2 linked regions of the Streptomyces venezuelae genome follow. The protein of the gene in region 2 interacts with the protein of the main gene of each other region in a pairwise test. Links are inferred from orthologs where the notes say so. Each region holds a gene or a part of one and is shown on either strand. Other genes may lie near its edges. The genes, in order: rlmB and DEJ49_RS22170.

The links.
Region 1: the proteins of DEJ49_RS22170 (region 2) and rlmB interact in binary tests that used the Escherichia coli proteins (3 or more experiments, as listed by UniProt). The link is inferred for Streptomyces venezuelae from one-to-one orthologs.

The regions. Positions count from the first base shown.
Region 1 is NZ_CP029191.1:3,662,069-3,665,225, forward strand. What follows is about bases 231-3,077. They hold rlmB (23S rRNA (guanosine(2251)-2'-O)-methyltransferase RlmB), read right to left. Parts: upstream 2,206-3,077; coding sequence 1,255-2,205; downstream 231-1,254. Other genes in these bases: DEJ49_RS16350 (DoxX family membrane protein), read right to left, coding at 231-1,158; cysS (cysteine--tRNA ligase), read right to left, coding at 2,325-3,077. Outside these bases: more of DEJ49_RS16350, read right to left, coding at 1-230; more of cysS, read right to left, coding at 3,078-3,157. UniProt on the Escherichia coli protein: Specifically methylates the ribose of guanosine 2251 in 23S rRNA.
Region 2 is NZ_CP029191.1:4,858,342-4,861,562, reverse strand. Bases 311-3,221 are described here. They hold DEJ49_RS22170 (NAD(P)H-hydrate dehydratase), read right to left. Parts: upstream 2,532-3,221; coding sequence 1,089-2,531; downstream 311-1,088. Other genes in these bases: coaA (type I pantothenate kinase), read left to right, coding at 3,037-3,221; DEJ49_RS22165 (holo-ACP synthase), read right to left, coding at 2,580-2,948; alr (alanine racemase), read right to left, coding at 311-970. Outside these bases: more of alr, read right to left, coding at 1-310. UniProt on the Escherichia coli protein: Bifunctional enzyme that catalyzes the epimerization of the S- and R-forms of NAD(P)HX and the dehydration of the S-form of NAD(P)HX at the expense of ADP, which is converted to AMP.

The sequences.
Region 1 (3,157 bases), 1.2 Mb from region 2 along the record:
CAGCACGCGCCGCCGCAGGTCCCAGATGTCGGAGCGCGGGCCGAGCGTGCGCCACGCCTCACCGGCGAGGCGTCCGTCGATGGAGTAGACGGGCGCGCCCGCGATGATCAGCGGCGACCACGCGGCGAGGTAGATGATGTCGGGCGCGTCGTATGCGGGAACGGTCTTCCAGCTGACGGTGACGATGAGCGCCGCCGAGAGGAGCACACCGACCGAGGCGGCGACCCGCTGCCAGAGTCCGAGGACCGTCAGGACGCCGACGACGACCTGGAGGAAGGCGATGCACAGGCCGGCGCCCACGGGGTGCTGGAGGGCGAAGTCGCGCAGTGGCTCGGCGAGCGCCCAGGGGTGCAGCGAGTTCAGCCACTTGACCATGGAGCCGCGCTGGCCGCCGTCGAAGTAGACGGGGTCGCAGAGCTTGCCCATGCCGGCGTAGATGGAGATGAACCCGAGGAAGACGCGCATCGGGAGGAGCACGACGCCGAGGTTCATGCGGCGGCCCGGGTAGTAGGCGTGCCGGACGGGGTCCGAGCCGTGCCTGCGTGCCCGCTCGGTGCCGCCCTCCTCGTCGTAAGCGTCGTCGTCGGCGTCTTCGTAACCGTCGTCGCCGTACTCCTGCTCGAACCGCTCGTCGTAGTCGCTGCCGGGCAGCCGCATGTGCGGCAGCATCCGGGTGCCGGGTTCGGGGGTGCGCGGGCCGATGACGGCGGGCGTCTCGACGGTCTCCGGTCCGTCGTCGACGCCGACGCGGGGGATGACCTGAGTGGCGCCCGCGTCCTCCGCGCTGTTGTAGGGACCGGCCTCCTCGGCCGAACGGCGCACGCCGCCGCCGCGCACGGCCTGCAGCAGTCTGATGGCGCCCGTGTCGTCCGGGGCGGACTTCCCGCTCCAGACGACGGGCGCGCGGCGTTTGGCGGCCGCACCGGCCGCGCCGGCGGCGGGCATCCGTGCCGTCCCGTCGGGCATGCCCAAGTGCCGTGAGATACGCGGGGATTGAGTGCGCCCAGCGGCGGGAAGCTGCACGCGGAAACTCGCGTGATTGACGATGACCTGCGCCGGGTCGCTCGGCACCTTCACCATGCTCAGCGCGGGAGCATCGTCAAAACCTGACGAGCTTCCCCCAGTGGGAGTGCGGGGTGTTCTGGTGTCCACACTCATCTAACCGAGTGATGTGTGTTTAGGACACTGCCTTGACCATGGAGAAATGTCCGGACCGCGTCAAAAGATCAACGCGGCCCGGACATCCACGGGGAATCAGGCGCGTCGCCGCGCCGCCTCGTAGAGCACGACGCCCGCCGCGACACCGGCGTTCAGGGACTCCGCGCCACCCGGCATCGGGATGCGCACGCGGAAGTCGCACGTCTCGCCGACGAGGCGCGAGAGGCCCTTGCCCTCGCTGCCGACGACGATGACGACGGGTCCGGACAGCGCCTCCAGGTCACCGACCTCGTGCTCGCCGTCGGCGGCGAGGCCGACCACGGCGACGCCCGCCTTCTTGTACTGCTCCAGGGCGCGCGTCAGGTTCGTGGCGCGGGCGACCGGCGTCCGCGCGGCGGTGCCGGCGGACGTCTTCCACGCGCCGGCCGTCATACCGGCGGCGCGCCGCTCGGGCACGAGCACGCCGTGGCCGCCGAACGCGCAGACGGAGCGGACGACCGCGCCGAGGTTGCGCGGGTCCGTCACGCCGTCGAGGGCGACGATCAGCGGGTCCCGGCCCTCGTCGAACGCGGCGGCGACGAGGTCCTCGGGGTGCGCGTACTCGTACGGCGGGACCTGGAGCACGAGGCCCTGGTGGTTGAGGCCGTTCGTCATGCGGTCCAGCTCCGGGCGGGGGGCCTCCATGAGGTGGATGCCGCCGCGCTCGGCCGCGAGCTGCAGGGCCTCGCGGACCCGCTCGTCGTTGTCGATGAACTGCTGGACGTAGAGCGTGGAGGCGGGCACGCCGTCGCGCAGCGCCTCGAAGACCGGGTTGCGGCCGACGACCATCTCGGAGGTGCCCTTGCCGCCGCGCCCCTTGAGCGTGGCGGGACGGCGTCCGCCCGCGGCCTTCTTGGCCTTGGCGTTGGCGATGCGGTTCTTCACGTGCCCCTTGCGCGCCTCGGCGGGCGGCGTCGGGCCCTTGCCCTCCAGGCCGCGGCGCCGATTGCCGCCGCTGCCGACCTGCGCGCCCTTCTTGCCGGACATGCGGCGGTTGTTAGCGGCCATGACCTACCTGTCTGTCGTGATGCGTGGGCGCGTACGTGCGTACGCGCACGGGTGTACGTCTATGAAGTGTGCCGCCCGGACGGCCGAGAGGCACATCCGGGCGGCACATCGGCTGTGGCCTAGCGCGGGCCGAGCGTCCAGCGGGGGCCGGTCGGGCTGTCCTCGATGACGAGGCCCGACTGGTTGAGCTGGTCGCGGATCGCGTCGGCGGTGCCCCAGTCCTTGCGGGACCGGGCGGCCTCGCGCTGGTCGAGGACGAGGCGGACCAGGGTGTCGACCGCTCCGTGCAGGTCTTCGCCGCGGTCGGTCTCGCCGCCGGCCCAGTGCGGGTCGAGCGGGTCGAGGCCGAGGACGCCGAGCATGGCCCGCACCTCGGCGAGGCGCGCGACGGCGGCTTCCTTGTCGTCGGCGGCCAGGGCGCTGTTGCCCTGCCGGACCGTGGTGTGGACGATGGCGAGCGCCTGCGGGACGCCCATGTCGTCGTCCATGGCGTCGGCGAACGCGGGCGGGACCTGGGCGGCGGGCTCGACGACGCCGCCCGCCTTCTCCACGACGCGCTGCACGAAGCCCTCGATGCGGGCGAACGCGGACTCGGCCTCGCGCAGGGCCTCCTCGCTGTACTCGATCATCGAGCGGTAGTGCGGGGTGCCGAGGTAGTAGCGGAGCACGATGGGTCGCCACTGCTTGACCATCTCGCTCACGAGCACCGAGTTGCCCAGCGACTTGGACATCTTCTCGCCGCTCATCGTGACCCAGCCGTTGTGCACCCAGTAGCGCGCGAAGGTGTCACCGAAGGCCTTGGCCTGCGCGATCTCGTTCTCGTGGTGCGGAAAGATCAGATCGATCCCGCCGCCGTGAATGTCGAATTCACGACCCAGGTACTTGTGCGCCATCGCGGAGCACTCCAGGTGCCAGCCGGGCCGGCCGCGCCCCCAAGGGGTCTCCCAGCTGG
Region 2 (3,221 bases):
CGACGAACTGGTCCATCGCGACGCGCCCCGCGACCGTCCGCAGCTTGCCGTCGACGAGGACGGGGGCCGTGCCGGAGGCGTGCCGCGGGACCCCGTCGCCATAGCCCGCCGGGATGAGGCCGAGGGTCGTCTCGCCGGGTGTGACGTAGTGGTGGCCGTAGCTCACGCCGTGGCCGGCCGGGGCGCGCTTCACGTGGGCGAGCGAGGCGGCGAGCGTCATGACGGGCCGCAGCCCGAAGTCCTGGGAGGTGCCCACCTCGGGGCTCGGCGAGACGCCGTACATCGCGATGCCCGGACGCACGAGGTCGAAGTGCGCCTCCGGAAGCGTCAGCATGCCCGGGGAGTTGGCGATGTGCCGCACCTCGGGGCGCAGCCCCCGCTCCTCGGCGTACGCGACCATCTCGCGGAAGACCGTGAGCTGCGCGGCGATCGACGGGTGCCCGGGTTCGTCGGCGCATGCGAAGTGCGACCAGAGCCCGGTGACCGTGACCAGGCCTTCGGCCTCGGCGCGCAGGACGCGGTCGACGAGGTCGGGCCAGTCGGCGGGCATGCAGCCGTTCCGCCCCAGACCCGTGTCGGCCTTGAGCTGGATACGCGCGGTACGCCCTGCCGCACGCGCGGCGGCCGTCACCTCGTCCAGCGCCCACAGTGCGCTCACCGACATGTCCAGGTCGGCCTCGACTCCCTCGCGCCAGGGCCCGCCGGGCGTCCACAGCCAGCACATGATGCGGCCGGGCAGCCCGGCGGCGCGCAGGGCCAGGGCCTCCTGGGGAGTGGCGGTGCCGATCCACGTGGCGCCGGCCTGGCGTGCGGCCCTGGCGCAGGGCACCATTCCGTGGCCGTAACCGTCCGCTTTCACCACGGCCATGAACGCGGCGTCCGGCGCGTGGGCGCGCAGCGCGCGCACGTTGGCGCGGAGGGCGGCGAGGTCGATCTCGGCCCGGACACGGAAAGGTGCTGTCTCGTTCATCGCGGACAAGTGTCTCAGAGCCCGCCGACACCCCTGCTTCCGCAGGCCTTGGCCCCGGGCGCAAGCCCGGTCAGCTCACGTTGCCGGGCCCTGTGACGCCATGACGCCCCCCCCGGCCTCACCGATCGCCCCTCCCCACCTCCCGCCACATCGCGGGAATCGCGTTCGCCACGTCCTGCGCCCCCACGGGCGCCCCCGCCGACGCGTGCCGCCCGGCGAGCCCATGGAGGTACGCGCCGACCGACCCCGCGTCCCGCGCGTCGAGTCCCGCCGCCAGGAGGGACCCGGCGAGCCCGGACAGCACGTCGCCGCTGCCCGCCGTGGCGAGCCAGGGCGTCCCGGTCGGGTTGACCCGCACCGGACCCTCGCCCGAGGCCACCAGGGTCGTCGACCCCTTCAGCAGCACCGTCGCCCCGTACCGCCGCGCCAGCTCCCGTACGGCGGAGAGGCGCCCCGCCTCGACCTCTTCCCTGGCCACGCCGAGCAGCGCGGCGGCCTCCCCGGCGTGCGGGGTGAGGAGCGTCGGGGCCCGCCGATCCCGTACGTCCCGCTCCCCGGCGAGCCGCAGCCCGTCGGCGTCGATCAGCACGGGCACGTCCGCGGCGAGGACCTCGCCGAGCCGTTCCGCGTCCTCGCCGAGTCCGGGTCCCACGACCCACGCCTGCACGCGCCCGGCCTTGGACGGCGGCCCCGCGGACACCAGGGTCTCGGGGAACCGCGCGATGACGGCGTCCGCGGCGGGCCCCACGTACCGGACGGCCCCCGCTCCCCCGCGCAGCGCGCCCGCGACGGCGAGGACGGCCGCGCCGGGATACCGCTCGGATCCGGCCACGATGCCCACGACCCCGCGCCGGTACTTGTCGCTCTCCCCGCCGGGCACGGGCAGCAGCCGCTCGACGTCCGCGAACTGCAGCGCCTCGGCCTCCGCACACCCCAGTTCCGCCGGTTCGAGCCCGATGTCGACGAGCCGCACGACACCGGCGTACTCGCGGCCCGGATCGATGAGAAGGCCCGGCTTGTACGCGCCGAACGTCACCGTCACATCGGCCCGCACCGCCTCCCCTCGCACCTCACCAGTGTCGGCGTCCACACCGCTCGGCAGGTCCACGGCGACGACCACGGCGTCCCGCACCGCCGCCACGAGCCGCGCGGCGTCCTCCCGCAGCCCACCCCGGCCCCCGATGCCCACGATCCCGTCCACGACGAGTTGGGCCCGTGCGACAACACCCTCGGCCCGCTCCTCGTCGGCGCCCACCACCACGCCCCCGGCGGCCCGCAGCGCGGCGAGCCCCCCGGAGTGCGCACGCTCGGGCGCGAGCAGCACGGCACTGACCCCGGCACCGCGCCGGGCGAGCCGGGCACCGGCATACAGGGCGTCGCCCCCGTTGTCCCCGCTGCCCACGAGCAGCGTGACTCTCGCCCCGTACACCTTGCCGAGCAGCTGGGCGCACTCGGCGGCGAGTCCGGCCGCCGCACGCTGCATCAACACACCTTCGGGCCCCCGGGCCATCACGACCCTCTCGCCCGCCCTGACGCTCTCCACGCTGTACGCAGTACGCATACGCCCAGTCTGCCCCCGCACGGGCGGCGCCCGCCGGACGAGGCCCGCCTATCCCTCCGCCACCACCACCGCGGAGGCGACCCCCGCGTCATGGCTGAGCGACACGTGCCAGGACCGCACCCCCAGCACCGAGGCCCGCTCGGCCACCGTGCCCTTCACCCGGACCCGGGGCTGTCCGCTCTCCTCGACGTACACCTCGGCGTCGGTCCACCGCAGCCCCGCGGGCGCCCCCAGCGCCTTGGCCAACGCCTCCTTCGCCGCGAACCGCGCCGCCAGCGAGGCGATGCCCCGCCGCTCCCCGCCCGGCAGCAGCAACTCGCTCTCCACGAAGAGCCGCTCCGCCATCCCGGGCGTCCGCTCCAGCGCGGCGCCGAACCGCTCGATCTCCGCGACGTCGATGCCAACCCCAATAATCACCGGGTCAGCGTGACACACCCCACCCCCCACCCCACCCCCCGTCCTGTTCAAACAGCCGTAACAATGGACTGTGATCTCTTCGGTCTCCGTGCCCCCGACGGCACCCCGGAGCGCCCACCGGCCCAAGCCGGAGGCGACTCCCTACGTCGACCTCACCCGCACCGAGTGGAGCGCGCTTCGCGAGAAGACGCCGCTCCCCCTGACGGCGGAAGAGGTGGAACAGCTCCGCGGCCTCGGCGACGTCATCGACCTGGACGAGGTCCGCGACATCTA